DNA from 2 places in the Brevibacillus sp. HB1.2 genome. Region 1 is predicted to be linked to the other one. Evidence: a T-box and tRNA genes for the amino acid it is inferred to sense, from the RefSeq annotation. Region 1 holds a T-box; the other holds one or more tRNA genes.

The links. The T-box of region 1 lies ahead of HPY28_RS10190 (valine--tRNA ligase). A T-box ahead of a tRNA ligase gene usually reads a tRNA of that ligase, here a tRNA-Val.
Region 2: it has a tRNA-Val gene. The T-box ahead of HPY28_RS10190 (valine--tRNA ligase) is inferred to sense a tRNA for this amino acid. The anticodon was not compared.

The regions. Positions count from the first base shown of each region.
Region 1 covers NZ_JABMIU010000003.1:445,813-453,255, forward strand. Annotated here, with positions in the region: gene HPY28_RS10165 (protein kinase family protein) at 1-826, shown strand, start outside; gene HPY28_RS10170 (hypothetical protein) at 867-1,049, opposite strand; gene HPY28_RS10175 (PP2C family protein-serine/threonine phosphatase) at 1,300-2,502, shown strand; gene HPY28_RS10180 (ATP-binding protein) at 2,528-3,766, shown strand; gene HPY28_RS10185 (STAS domain-containing protein) at 3,874-4,200, shown strand; T-box leader at 4,260-4,501, shown strand; gene HPY28_RS10190 (valine--tRNA ligase) at 4,559-7,231, shown strand; gene HPY28_RS10195 (bifunctional folylpolyglutamate synthase/dihydrofolate synthase) at 7,275-7,443, shown strand, end outside.
Region 2 covers NZ_JABMIU010000002.1:607,346-614,788, forward strand. Annotated here, with positions in the region: gene HPY28_RS07575 (hypothetical protein) at 1-413, opposite strand, end outside; gene HPY28_RS07580 (S1 family peptidase) at 893-1,810, shown strand; gene HPY28_RS07585 (DUF3221 domain-containing protein) at 1,874-2,431, shown strand; gene HPY28_RS30375 (GNAT family N-acetyltransferase) at 2,796-3,527, opposite strand; tRNA gene HPY28_RS07600 (tRNA-Val) at 3,657-3,732, opposite strand; tRNA gene HPY28_RS07605 (tRNA-Ile) at 3,758-3,834, opposite strand; gene HPY28_RS07610 (phosphatidylglycerophosphatase A family protein) at 4,254-4,847, opposite strand; gene HPY28_RS07615 (alpha/beta hydrolase) at 5,028-5,732, shown strand; gene HPY28_RS07620 (hypothetical protein) at 5,735-5,893, opposite strand; gene HPY28_RS07625 (YjcG family protein) at 6,039-6,548, shown strand; gene HPY28_RS07630 (GNAT family N-acetyltransferase) at 6,627-7,082, shown strand; gene HPY28_RS30380 (imine reductase family protein) at 7,188-7,443, opposite strand, start outside.

The DNA.
Region 1 (7,443 bases):
GCTGCGTCAATTGCAGCACCGCGGATGGGATGGGGCCGTTCCTTTTACGTACACGAAATACGATGATCCATTTGTCCAACAGGGAAGCGCCGCCTTTTACGTAACCCCTTGGCAGCCAGGAAGTGAGGAATGGGCCGAGCAGCCTTTGGCTTGGGCGACTCCTGCTTTGGAGCGTATGGCGGAGCTTCATCATTTGACACAAAATTATCGCTACGATGATCCGAGACAGGTAGAGCCACTTGTCGACTCTTTGCTTAACCGTTGGCAATATTGGCAAGACCAAATGAATAAGGCGGCAACCCTTGCGCAGGAGCGCAAATATCCTTCTCCTTTTGACCTGGTGTTTTTGGCAAACAAGGAGTTTCTTGAGGAAATGGCTCAAACAGCGACAGACTTATTGACCGATTGGCGAGAGCGGCATGAGACGCACGCGCATTTTCGCCTATCGTTGATCCATGGCAACCCAAATCCTGAGCATGTTGTGCCAGATCGATCGGGAAAAGGACGGCTGCTTAATTTTGATCGTGCCAGCTTTGATACACCAGTGCGCGATTTGACACTATTTTATCGTACTTATTTTCAAATGGCGGGGGATGAGGTTGGGGCTTCTCAATTATTCCATCGCTACGCCGAGATTTTTCCGCTGCGACCGGAAGAAATTGAACTGATGGCTTCGTTTCTGTCCTACCCGGAGAGGATCATGAGGGACTTGGATATTTATTATCATCATCCCCGCGAGTGGAGCGAGTTTTACGCTGTCCAACGTTTTGAAAAAGATATGGACCGCCTGATGCGCCTGCATCGTTGGGTCCAGCAAGCCTTTTAATAAGCAACGTCTCACCGCGTGGGGCGTTGTTTTTCTTTTTTTATAACCATTCAAGAGAGATGGCAACATAGAGCATGGCTAGCAAACCGAGAAGGACGACATCAAAAGAGGTAGGAAATACAACGGTTCGGATAAACTGAAAAACCAACAGCGGAAAGAGCACCTGTTTGCATCCGTATTTGATCCGTAAATACGTGGGGTTATACTTCCAACGGAAATTCATCACAATCACCTCATTCCAGCATATGCGCGGCTACTTTGGACAGTGTCTACAACCTTGAGCAAATGCCTAAAACATTTTCATTGAAAGTAGATAGTGGTTTGAATGGTGTCTGAAAAGGGAAGGTGTAGGGCAGGAAGGCTAGGACGAAACGAATAAAGGTGATCACAATGTTTTTGAAAATTGCCATAACCCTTTTCGCAATTCCCGAAAGAAAGAATTATGCTAAAGTGTGTATGGGAGTGGCTCGGGGATGAATCATCAATTGGTCAAACTAATGGAATTAAAACAGAATTACGAGTATCTGGTGATGACCAGCAATGAGCAAAGCAAGCGCCAAGTCAATTACGAGAGCCTCATGCCATTTATAGAAGAGTTGGTTGATACGTGGTTCGTGAAGATGGACAAGCCTTGCTTCTTGTCGATCACGTTTGAATCGGCTCTAGGTGCTGTCTATTTTCGGATCGAGCGTGGCAACAAAGAGAGCGCAAAAGTGCAGCGCGAAGTAGAGGAGCGCATTGTTGTCTCGGAACAGTGTGACACCGCTCAAACACCGCGCTATGTCCGCTTGTTCGCCCAGAGTAACGTCAATGACCGTGAGCTAAAGGAACTGGAGAAATCTTTTTATGGGCTGCTCCTCGTGAACATTCGGGCGTTGATCCTCAGATGTCAACAGGACCAGTCATCAGGGCAGCGAGAAATCGAGATGGAGATGAAGCTGGCTAGACGTATGCAGTCGATGCTCATTCCCACAGAAGAGTTGCAGTTAACCAGTTTGCGAACAAGAACGGTTTACGTACCCGTCGATTATGTAGGCGGAGATTACATCGATTATAGACAAATCAATGATCGCTACACCTGTTTTATCATTGCGGATGTGTCTGGGCACGGTTTTTTGGCTAGTATTTGGGCAACGGGGATTAGGATTGCTGTACGGCAGGTTTTGCAGTCCAGCTATTCGCCGGATGAGATTTTGGAAAGACTCAATCAGTTGCTTTATGCTGATTTAGTAAAAACTCGTTCTTACATTACGATGCTGGTTGCTGTCTATGATGAGATGGAACACAAAATTCGATTTGGCAGGGCAGGACATCCACAGCCTTTTTATTTGTCCAAGTCGAATCAAACCATTTTAGCTAGCAAGGGTGGGGTCGGCCTAGGGCTTTTGCCCGATAGCACGTATCAAATGGAGGAGGTACCCTTAGAAGAAGAGGGCATGCTATTGCTCTACACAGATGGTTTGCTGGATACAGGGAGAAAAGAAGTATCTCGAGGCAGCAGGCATTGGCTAGAAGAACTATCCTCCTTATTAAATATGTCTGGTGAAAGTAAGCAGGAATCGATGAATCGAGTTGAGGCCTACTTAATGGGGATAACACAGCAGCGAAACCAAACGGATGATATTTCTGTGTTGATTCTTCAATTTGAGCCTGAAGAGAGTATAGCCCTCGTGTAGTTGCGCGTGAATAGGAGGATGAACTGTGATTTTGTGTGAGCGTTGTCCGGACAATCCCACTTGTGATAATTGCCTTGTCGCGCTACGTTCTGGCGGTGCAGCGAACAAAGTAGTTCCGCCCCGCACTGTAAAGGTGACGAACCTAGCGACGATGGAATCGTTCCAGGCGAAGCTGGTAGCAGTGAGCCGGACGACCATTGGGTTAAGCAGTTCTGATCATGATTTGCACGGACGCATAGAAATAGAGCTCGCCTATGATTTCCGAATTATCGGTAGCGGATTGCGCGGTATAGCAGGTGATCCGTACTACATTATCGATATCGAAAAAGTTTTGCGACGGGAAGATGTTCTGGAGCGATTGCTTCTGGAAGAATTTCATACATGGCACATGAGTGGCGAATTGGACCTGGCAGACGTCTTGTTACATTGGAAGGATCGAGACGACGAGCGGGGGCGATTAATAAAGCAAGAGATTCAGAAGTTATCCATACTGCGTCAGATCGAGACCGTTTTCCTCTATCTTTACGATGAAGGGAAAGTGCGTCCGTTGGGTGACGTTCGTGCGAGTGTGGAAGTAGAGCGAGAAATGCAACGACTGGTCGAAGATGTGGCTGGATCGGGTGGTCCTATAAGGGAGCAAATTGTCACCTCTGATGGCACAAAGGTCTTTGAATTATACACATCTGTATTGCCAGATCGGACCTGTGGAATGGCTTTGATCGATGTCACTGCCGTTATTGCAGAAGAAAGAAAACGCAAAAGACGGGAATGGGAGATCTACAGAGATATTCTGGGTGTGGTCACAGAAGGTAAGCTATTGTTGCTAAGTGATGAAGAATTATTTTTCTTGCTTCGGGAAGGGCATAAGCTCTTGGCAATCGACATCCGCTTACCGGAGCAGCTGGCAGAACTGCGTAAATTGTTCAAGCAAGCTTTGGAACCACAAGGCATTTCTGATAAGCGCTTGCTACAGTTTCTCGTTGCGGTCAACGAAGCTGCTTCCAATACGTTGAAGCACGGTAATGGCGGTGTGGTCACGCTATACCTATCGAATGACAGGCAGATGTGTCGGGCTGTGATCCATGATGAAGGACAAGGAATTTTGCTCGAGGATATCCCGCGAGCTACCCTACAGCAAGGATTTTCTACGCGCCACTCGCTTGGGGCCGGTTTTCACGTGATCCTGCAATACTGTGATCGTGTTTATTTAAGTAGCTCCCTGGCAGGTACAAAGCTGATTTTAGAATGTATCCTTTCGCGTTAAGCTACGATTTCCCAAAAGCCAAATGTTTGCAAGTGAATGAAAATGGGTAATATAGTAAAAGGACGAGCAGATTGGGTGTACCGATACCTATTGAGAGGAGTTTGAGCATGGACTACCGCGCAACAGAGGCGAACGGACAGGCTACATTGTTTTTCGTCGGAGAGTTGGACATGGCTGTAGGAGATCGAGTAGGTGAATTGCTCCAACAGTATGGAGGGCGAAATCAATCCGTTACCGTCGATTTTCAAGGTGTCTCCTTTGTAGATTCTTCCGGTATTGGAAGCCTGTTTTTTACCACGAAAGAACTGTTGGCCATGGGCAAACAGGTAGAAATCGTCAATGTCCGAGAAGAAATTCTCGATATTTTGGGCGTGCTCGGTTTTACCGAAGCACTGGGCATTGCAGTTGGAAAAGTGGGCGAAACCCGGGTTTGACGCCAAACAGCGTGATTGTATATAATAGTGAAAAGCTAATCATACGACAACTACATACGATATGAACGATGAGTGGGAAGAGTAAGTCAGGACGCCTTAGCAGAGAGGAGAATCAGTTGCTGCGAGATTCTCTAAGGTTATGAATGGCTGAAGGTCGCCCAGGAGTTTTTTCGGTGAAAGCATGTGCCTAGCCGAGACCGGTTCGCAACCGTTATCTTGTCAGAGTGAACACGCCATAAGCATGACGTTTATCGTGTGTTAACAAAGGTGGTACCGCGAAAATAATCCTTTCGTCCTTTGCGATGAAGGGTTTTTTTATTTTTTGCAAAGAAAGTTATGCTAATAGGAGGAGTCGTACATGTCTACACAGCCAACAACCGACATCGACCAATTGCTGCCGAAAAACTATGATCCAAAGGCAGCAGAGAACAAATGGTATCCGTATTGGATCGAAAAACAATTTTTCAAGGCAGAACGTGACCCGAATAAACGTCCGTTTACGATTGTCATTCCACCGCCGAACGTAACTGGTAAATTGCACTTGGGCCACGCGCTGGATACGACTTTGCAAGATATCATTACGCGTACCAAGCGTATGCAAGGCTACAGCGCCTTGTTCTTGCCAGGTATGGACCACGCCGGTATCGCAACCCAAGCGCGGGTAGAGGCTACCTTGCGAGAAGAAGGCATCTCTCGTCATGATCTGGGCCGCGAAAAATTCGTGGAAAAGGTATGGGAGTGGAAGCACATTTACGCTTCACATATTCGTGAGCAGTGGGAAACGCTCGGTCTTGCCCTAGATTACTCCCGCGAGCGTTTTACGATGGATGAAGGCTTGTCCCAAGCTGTACGCGAAGTATTTGTTCGCCTCTACGAAAAAGGCTTGATCTATCGCGGTAACCGTATCATTAACTGGGACCCTGCAGCCCGCACGGCTCTATCCGATATTGAAGTAATCTACAAGGAAGTAAAAGGTGCGCTGCATCACATGCGTTACCCATTGGCAGATGGCACCGGTTATATCGAAGTAGCTACAACCCGTCCGGAAACGATGCTCGGTGATACGGCTGTAGCGGTACATCCGGAAGATGAGCGTTACAAAGACATGATCGGGAAAACCGTGATTTTGCCAATCGTAGGACGCGAAATTCCAATCGTCGCTGATGACTACGTTGATCCTGAGTTTGGTTCTGGCGCTGTAAAAATTACGCCAGCACACGATCCGAATGACTTTGAATTGGGTCTTCGTCATCAGTTGCCACAAATCGTTGTCATGGATGAGACAGGCACGATGAACGAACTGGCTGGTATCTACAATGGCTTGGATCGCTTTGTATGCCGGAAGCAAATCATCAAAGATTTGACTGAGCAAGGTGTTATGTTCAAGGTTGAGGAGCATATCCATCAGGTTGGACATAGTGAGCGAAGCGATGCAGTCGTAGAACCATACCTTTCTACCCAATGGTTCATAAAAATGCAGCCTTTGGCTGACGAAGCACTGGCTAATGCAAATAGCCCTGAAAGTGTGAAATTCGTCCCAGACCGCTTCAAGACGAACTACCTGCGTTGGATTGAAAACATCCGCGACTGGTGCATCTCCCGTCAGCTTTGGTGGGGCCACCGAATTCCTGCATGGTATTGCGGAGATTGTAACGAAACGATTGTATCTCGCGCGGATGTGACTGAGTGCCCAAGCTGCCACAGCCACAAGCTGGAGCAGGACAACGACGTTCTCGATACATGGTTCTCCGCTGGTCTATGGCCGTTCTCGACTCTGGGCTGGCCGGAAGAATCCGAGGACATGAAGTACTTCTATCCAACGAATGTCCTGGTAACAGGCTACGATATCATCTTCTTCTGGGTTGCTCGGATGATGTTCTCAGGTCTTGAATTTACCGGGAAAAGTCCGTTTGAATCCGTCTTGATTCACGGCATTATTCGTGACTCTGAGGGCCGCAAAATGTCCAAATCACTCGGCAACGGTGTCGATCCAATGGAAGTGATTGAGAAGTACGGAGCGGATGCACTGCGATACACACTGGCGACAGGGAATTCCCCAGGGAATGACCAACGCTTCTATTGGGAAAAGGTGGAGGCAAACCGCAACTTCGCGAACAAGATTTGGAACGCGTCTCGTTTTGCCTTGATGAACCTGGCTGACTTCAAATACGAGGAAATCGATTTGAGCGGTGAGCTGTCTACACCAGACAAATGGATTCTCTCCCGCCTGCAAGCGACAATCGCAGATGTAACCCGTCTGTCTGACGCATTTGAATTCGGTGAAGCAGGTCGTGTGCTTTACAACTTCATTTGGGATGACCTGTGTGACTGGTATATCGAGATGGCGAAGCTGCCGCTGTACGGTACAGATGAAGCGGCGAAGAAAACAACCCAATCCGTTCTGGTGACGGTTCTGGATCAAACGCTCAAGCTGTTGCATCCGTTCATGCCGTTCATCACGGAAGAAATCTGGCAGGCATTGCCACACCAAGGCGAGAGCATCACAGTAGCACCTTGGCCAACTGTTAACGAGCAATGGATTTTTGCTGAAGCAGAAAGCGAAATGAACCAATTGATGGATATCATCCGCAGCGTACGCAACATCCGTGCAGAAGTAAACGTACCGATGTCCAAGAAAATTGAGCTCTTGATCAAGCCAAGCGATGCATTGTCCGCTGAGCGCCTGACACGCGGTGAACACTACCTCGCCCGTTTCTGCAACCCTGAGCGTCTGGAAATCAGCCTGAATCTGGCTACGCCTGATAAAGCGATGTCTGCTGTGATCACGGGAGCAGAATTGTTCCTTCCACTGGCAGGCTTGATCGATATCGAGCAAGAGCTGAAGCGCCTGGAAAAAGAAGTGGCGACACTCAACGACGAAGTGGAGCGCATTGAGAAAAAGCTCAACAATGCTGGATTTATGGCCAAGGCACCTGAAAAAGTAGTCGCAGAGGAAAAAGCGAAGATGGCAGACTACATGGATAAGCGGGATAAAGTGATTACACGACTTGCCGAATTGAAGGGCGAATGATCCGCCATACCATCGCATATTTTTGAGAATGGAGCATTGTGGTATGCAAGCAGAAGAAGGGTTTGTAGAATACACGCAAGCGCTCGACTGGCTGCATGGACTGCTCAGGTTCGGTCAACGGCCGGGGCTTGAGAGAATGCAGTGGGTTTTGGAGCAAGTAGGAAATCCTGAGCGGAGAATCCCATTTATTCATGTGGCTGGCACCAATGGAA
Region 2 (7,443 bases), on a different contig from region 1:
AACCATTCTTGCTGCATATCCTCATCTCTAAAAACATTTGGTCGCCAAAATGCCAGCCCCAATTCATGAAAGGTATAGCTATATCCTAACTCCCAATCATTTCGATCATATGGAGAAATTTTATCAATTCGTTCAACTAAATCCTCTGCTTTTGTCTCAAACACATTAATATCCATGAGCAAACAGGTTATATCATGATCACCCTTAAAAGAAGACAGTTCTATGAATATAACTCTATCTTCCGAATCGTACTCTACCTTGAAATCTCCAACGGACTGCACCGCCGTTGAATCTTTCCTTGGATTGAAGAGTCTCACACCCTTTGCTTCGGCGTACTTTCTTACTTCCTCTCTAGTCATTCCTAACGTTATCTGCCCAATTCCTTTTCGTGGCTCAACTATGATCGTTTCCATGAGCATCCTCCCTTTTTATTTCTTAATATAGCATTAAATATCGATTGCAATATTAAATGGTTCTAGTACAAACTCGGGTTTGTAATTTCTAAATTGCCACTTCATTAGTTCAATAACAACTTGTAAATTAACAGGTACTAGCAATTTATATAATCCTTTTTTAGCTCTTTTATTGACATCTCTTTCAATCATTAATGTTAAGAAATATCGTGGTATGCAGATTACTCAAAAAGAGATGTCAAAGATGCTGCTGAAGTTGAATGAAGTAGGATTCAATGAACGTGAGCTTGAGATACTAGAGGATTGTAAAGCAAACAAAATAGAGAGCATTTTGGTTCGTAAGGTTGAACAAAAAAACCATTGCATATGAAAGTAACAAGTAAAACTATGAGTTAGTTATGAAATAGATCTCACTAACTGAGTGAATAATTGAAACTAAATTACAGAAAATATATTTATATTCGGAAATGTCAGTAAGATTGTTTGGTAGATTTAAAAATCGTAGATTGACCTACACCAAAAACATACCTATTATGGTACTTTATAACAGAAATGTCTTTCAAAATTCAGCAAACCTTAAGAAGAAAGGGTTAGATATAGTTTCTGTCAATGTTGACTTGCCAACTCAAAAAATTAACATTGGAGTAAAGGAAAAGACATCAGAAAAAAAGGCTGCAAAGCTTCTTATGGCAGAAATAGATGAAAAGGCTACATTGGCTGAAATAGGTTTTGATGCTGACATTTTCATTATCAAGAAAGAAGAACAACGCAAGGCTCAGGCTCAGCCAAGCGACAAATTTAGACCAATTCAAGCTGGCTTAAGAATAAAAAATACTACAGAAGACAGAAGTTGCACCTCTGCGTTTTCAGTACAAAAGGATAACGATTTTTATGTTTTAACTGCTGGACACTGCACGGAAAATGTTGGGGATATATTTGAGCAAGGAGGAACAAGGTTTGGTAAAACCGCAGATTTTAATTTCGGTGGTAGTGTGGATGCAGCACTCATCGAACTAACAAAGGGATCTGATGATGCTACTTACTATGTTTTTGGAAATTATAAATCAGAATACAATACTATTACAGAGGTTCAGAGAACAAGGGATGAAACCATTGGAGATACTGTTTGCATTTCAGGAAGTCAAATGAAAAGAGTGAAGTGTGGAACGCTGAAATCAACTAATTGGAGGGGGAATATAGAAAGCCCCAATGGAGAGACACAATACTTTACTAACATGAGACAAGCTAGTTATTCAGAAGTACAAGGGGATAGCGGAGGGCCTATATTTTATGGTGGAACAGCAATAGGAGTTCATAGCGCGGATACTGGAGTTTACACACATATCAGCGAAATAGAAGATTATTTTAACATTGATTCAATTTTTACTGGTAACTAGTTGAAATAAAGTTCCCCATGAGAGAAGGTTTTCTCATGGGGAACAAGAAAGGAAATGAGCACAATGAAAAAGGCTTTGACATTAATCATTGCAGCATTGCTCATAACTGGATGTGCCACTAATCACAAGAAGGTTGAAAAGCAAGCATTAACAGGATACGTAACTGAAAAAGATTATGAAAAAAAAGGTCTCTTAGTTATAGAAAATGATGAAACCAAGACGAGCGATGAGAATTTCTATGCAGCAGAGTGGTATTTCCCAAAAGAAGAAGCCGTATTCCTTGATAGCAAGGGGAATAGCATCTCGTATGATGAAATCGAAGTTGGTCACACAGTATCTACATGGTCAACAACACCATCAGCACAGTCTTATCCCAGTGGCGCAGAACTCAGTAAACTTGTAATTAAAGAAGAAAGTAAAAATCCTATTGATCAAATGGATGAAAAAAGTGCGATTCAACACGCAATCAATTACTTAAAGAACACACATAACGATGGAATCATTATTAAAAGTGCAAGTGGACAGAAAGATCATTGGCTGATAAAAGCAACCGACTATGATCATAAAACAGATACTATTCTAAAAATCAATGCACAAACAGGAGAAGTAAAAGAGATTTAAAATTTGTACCCTGCTGCAACTAAAGAAAGGAGGTGATAATCTCCCATAAAAGTGTCATTTTATTCGTTCAATTCACCTATCAATGGATCAATTAAAGAACGAAATTCGTTAATTGAAATTCCAAAACCATAATGATTTAAAATATCAGTCAGCTCATTGTTATAGATTTCTGACTTGATTAATGCCAAATCACTCAGAAGTATATTTACTACTTCTCGATCTTCCATGTTCGATATAAGTTACTGTATTGTCTAAGTGTAGCGCGAGTTGGCTTTTCTTTGAAATTGCAGTAATACATTGCCACAAAGTGCTCAAATGTGACAACCTCTTTTTTGGCCATCTCTATCACCCTTTTCCAATCAAATTAACATTTCATCCATTCCCAAATGTTGCTGTCTGTCTTTTCTTCTTTCAATCTCCAACTACTCTTCTCATAATACTCATTCATTTTAGAAGTAGTCGGACATATTACCTCAATTGGGCACTCCCCCAAGATCTGAAGCATTTTATCCATTAACCTCTGTCCTCGATGACTTGGACGAATTGCAAACTGATATAGCGAAATAGTTTGATCAGACTTTCTAGGATAAAAGCGCATTGCTCCTACAATTTGGTTATCATCTATTACTACAACGACTTGCCTTCTACGCACAGCAGCAAATGCTCCATCTGGACATAAAAATTCCCTATTAGAAATACCATCGTTATTTTCTTGAATGTTATTCTGAAAGAAAAATACAACATCATTCCCTAACCATGAATCAGCTAATGTTATCTTCATTATTCTAACCTCATCAAATCCCAATTTATGTAGAGAGTAGTTCTTTAATGGCTCTCCTGTAACGCAACATCCGTTCATGGTCATTTTTGTTGGATCTGGGATGCGGGTCAAGTCACAGTTATCTTCTAGGTCTGCCAGTTTAACGAACCTTGCTATCGGGTCAATTTTCGCTCTTTTTACAAATTCCATGTAGGTCTCGCCTTCATTTCTAGTTAGAGCAACGACTGCTCCCACAATCTCAGGAGAAAATCCAGATTCGAGAAGATCTTCCTTAGAGCCTTTTCTAATGTACTCATTCACACCCTCCTTCCTCATGAAGTCCCCATTTTAAAACGAATAGTATTTGCCACCCAAATCGTAGAATATGGGGGTTAGTGACTGTGGCTAATCAAAAGCATAAAATAAAAAACCCTTGATTCCTCAAGGGTTCTAACGTTCATACTATGGTGATCCGGACTGGGTTCGAACCAGCGACCCCCACCCTGTCAAGATGGTGCTCTCCCAACTGAGCTACCGGATCATGGGATATGTGTGTGATCGTTTAATGGTGGGCCCTGTAGGACTCGAACCTACGACCAATCGGTTATGAGCCGACCGCTCTGACCAACTGAGCTAAGGGCCCGAATCGTATCGGACGTCGATCACATTTATTACTATACAGCATCGTAAAATGGATTTCAAGAGGAAATGAATAATTTCTTGTAAAAATTTTCACTCGTACCAAAAGAACACTAAGAAACCCAGTGATATCAGTCTTGCTTTTACCATGTAAAAAGCCTCGTCATCTCGTTTCAGCTATATATGCTTACCCAAGACCCCAACAAAAAAGCCATTCCCCACCGCTGCGACCCACATCCCCCCTACTAAACATGGGGATTACCTACTTGATGGCATCACATCAAACATGACGCCATCAAGCATATGAGCTACACCAGTGAAGAATTGGCTTCTGCCAGTCTAAAGACGATCCAATAAAGGGTACAACAACAAACAAGATAATTAGGTAATGATCGAGACAAACTTCCTCATCGCAACCCTAACCTACCCCGCCTGCTCCGTCCCTTTCCCTTTCTCCTCGACACGCAGCTCGGCTTCCTGTTGCTTCAACGCCTCATTTCGTGTCAATTCCGCCTCCTGCTCATCTCTCATCCGATGGGCCATACGGCTAGACGCATTGGCTGCCACACTCGCCACGAGGTCGTCCAAAAATGTGTGAACACGTCCCTCTCCCGACTTGGTATCCAGCCTTTTAATCACCCCGACCTTGTGCTTATCCAAATGGCCAAAGGTGGTCACCGCGATACTTCCATATCCAAATACGGAGCCTAGCGCCAATGTTTCGTCGCATCCGAACAGTCCTTCATCTGACGCGATGATAGATTGGAGCGGCTCGGACAAGAGGCCCTTCTCTGCTAACGTATCCAACTCAACGCCAACCAGGATGGCGTGCTGCATTTCCCTTTTTTCCAAGACCGCTTTCACGCTCTCGATGCACTGCGCCATCGTGAGATCTGGATGGTAAGGTGATTGCATGAGATAGACGATCTCTGCGATATCATCCATCGTCACTCCGCGTTCTGCCAAACGTGCGAGAGCAGCGTTTCTGACTTCGATGCTGTGTACTTGCTTCTTCATATAAGAGACAACCCCTTCCACAAATCGAGTGAAGTCGTTTCCTACCATAGTATCACACGCTGACCAAATTGCGACAATCTTTCGCCCACAGCCTGACTGACCCTGCACCCAAACTGTTGGGCATGCCCGCTCACTCCTGTATAATAATGAATAGAAGATCCCAATAAGGAGGACACCGCAGTGGCCCTTGAGGAAATCATCTTGGAAAGCCGGCATTTGGGGACGCCGGAAAAGCTGATTGTCTACACACCCCAACGCTACTCGCCACTCTACTCGTATCCAGTCCTTTATGTGCAGGACGGAGAAGATTACTTGGCAATGGGCAGGATGGCTTCTTTGCTAGATCAATTGAATCGGGACAAAGAATTGCCTGATATCATCGCTGTCTTTCTCCCGGTCGAGAAAAGCAAACGGAACGACCGCTATCATCCGGATGGCAAGGAGCATATGGCCTACCGTCGCTTCCTCGCCGATGAAGTCGTGAGCTATGTCGATACGCATTACTCCACACATCCTTTGGGGAACGCACGAACACTTCTTGGCGAATCTTTGGGCGGGGTTGTCTCTCTGTTTACTGCTCTTTACTATCCACATACGTTTGGACAAGTTGCCTGCCAGTCGATTGCCATGGACGCAAAGTTAAATCGTCTGATAGCTGACGCTGACTTTTCCGTGCCGCAAACCATTTATTTGGAGATCGGGACGGAGGAAACGGCAGTAAGCACGGGCCGGGGCACATTGAATCTTCTTGCGGCCAATGAAGAGTTGCGCGAGATTTTGGGTACGAAAAAAGCCACCCTCGTTTATGAAACGTTTGAGGGTGACCATACGTGGAGCCATTGGCAGCGCAATCTACCGCGTATGCTAAAGACGCTTTACGGGTAAACTTACCGTGGCTGTTCTTCTTGTGGACCTTCATCCTTGATAGTCGATACGAGTGCTTCTTCGAATTCTCCTTTTCGTATCGCAGTCAAGATCGTGAAGGTCAGCACAGACAGTAGAAGCAGAACGAGAAAAATGAATGTGATCATCATAGCCGTATACATGCAGTGCGGCACCTCCTTGCACTACACAGTCTTTCCTTTGACACAAGGAATATACAGACCCACGCTTAACATTACACAAATGAAGAATTTTCTGTTAAAATAATATCTTGTAGAGCATGATAGATAGTAAGGAGGAGTGGTTCTGATGATGTACAGTATCGTTATATTCCCATCTAGCAAGGTGCAAGAAGTAGCCAATTCTTACCGGAAACGTTATGACCCGGGCTATGCTTTGGTTCCTCCGTATATCCGTTTGAAGGAAGCCTTTGAGCTGGACGAAGCCAAGCTTCCTGAGCTGGTGAGCCATCTGGAGCAGGTTGCCTCCTCTACCGACAGCTTTTCGGCTCATTTCCATCGGGTATCTTCTTTCCACCCTACCAACAACGTGATCTATTTGGCTGTGCAAAACAAAGAACCATTTAACGAGCTGCATCAAAAGATTGCCAATCAGTGTGTGAATGAAAAAGAAACCTACGCATACGTACCGCATCTGACCATCGGGCGCGACCTGTCCGACGATGAGCTGCGGGATGTAACCGGCCAACTGAGCATGGCAAAAATTGACCTGAACAGCGAGATTGATCGCTTCCACTTGGTTTATCAACTCGAGGATGGCATCTGGAGCGTTTACCAGACTTTCCTTCTCAAAAAATAAACACCCTTTCCTCAATCATCAACCCTCCCTGCGTATCCGTCGTAGGGAGGGATATTTTCTAACAAAGGACGAATACCGATGAACCTGCAAACCTACCAGATCCAAAGAGTCACCACTGAACAAGAATTGGCGGATGCCCTGTCCGTACGCCGAGTCGTCTTCATCGAGGAACAGGAAGTACCAGAAGAGTTGGAAATAGATGAGCATGATACATTGGATAGCGGGACGATTCATTTTGTAGTCTACCGTGAAGGAAATCCAGTGGGGGCAAGCCGTCTCCGTACCTACGCACCTGGGGTAGGAAAAATTGAACGGGTAGCGGTTGCCAAAACAGAACGCGGTACCGGACTGGGCCGCCAAATCATGCTCGCGATGGAAGAGTTGGCCAAACAACACGGGTATGACAGCCTGAAGCTGAACGCACAGACGCAAGCCCAACGGTTTTATGAAAAGCTCGGCTATGAACCTTTTGGCGACTTGTTTGATGATGCGGGTATCGAGCATATTGCGATGGTCAAATCCATTCGCGAATAACAGAAGCTACGTGCAGCGCCATCCCTCAGATAGAAAAACAACCTCGTTTTCGCTATGATCATCATGCGAAGCGAGGTTGTTTTTCATTGGCACCCGAGAAAGGCATTAAATCACCTGTGGTTTCCGGATTGCCTCAATCACTCGTTCAAAAGAGTCAGCACCGTGGCCCTCTGCTACTTTCTGTGTGGCCAATGCCAGCAACGGCGTTAACCAATCAACGGGGATTCCCTGTTCCTTGCTGGCATGGATGATGTGTTCAAGTCCGAGTTTGTTCGTATTCATGTTGGACACATCGGTCGTGAAGTTTCCTTCATCACGTGCACGTGCGGCAACCGGATCTGATAAGAGCGGGGCAATCAAG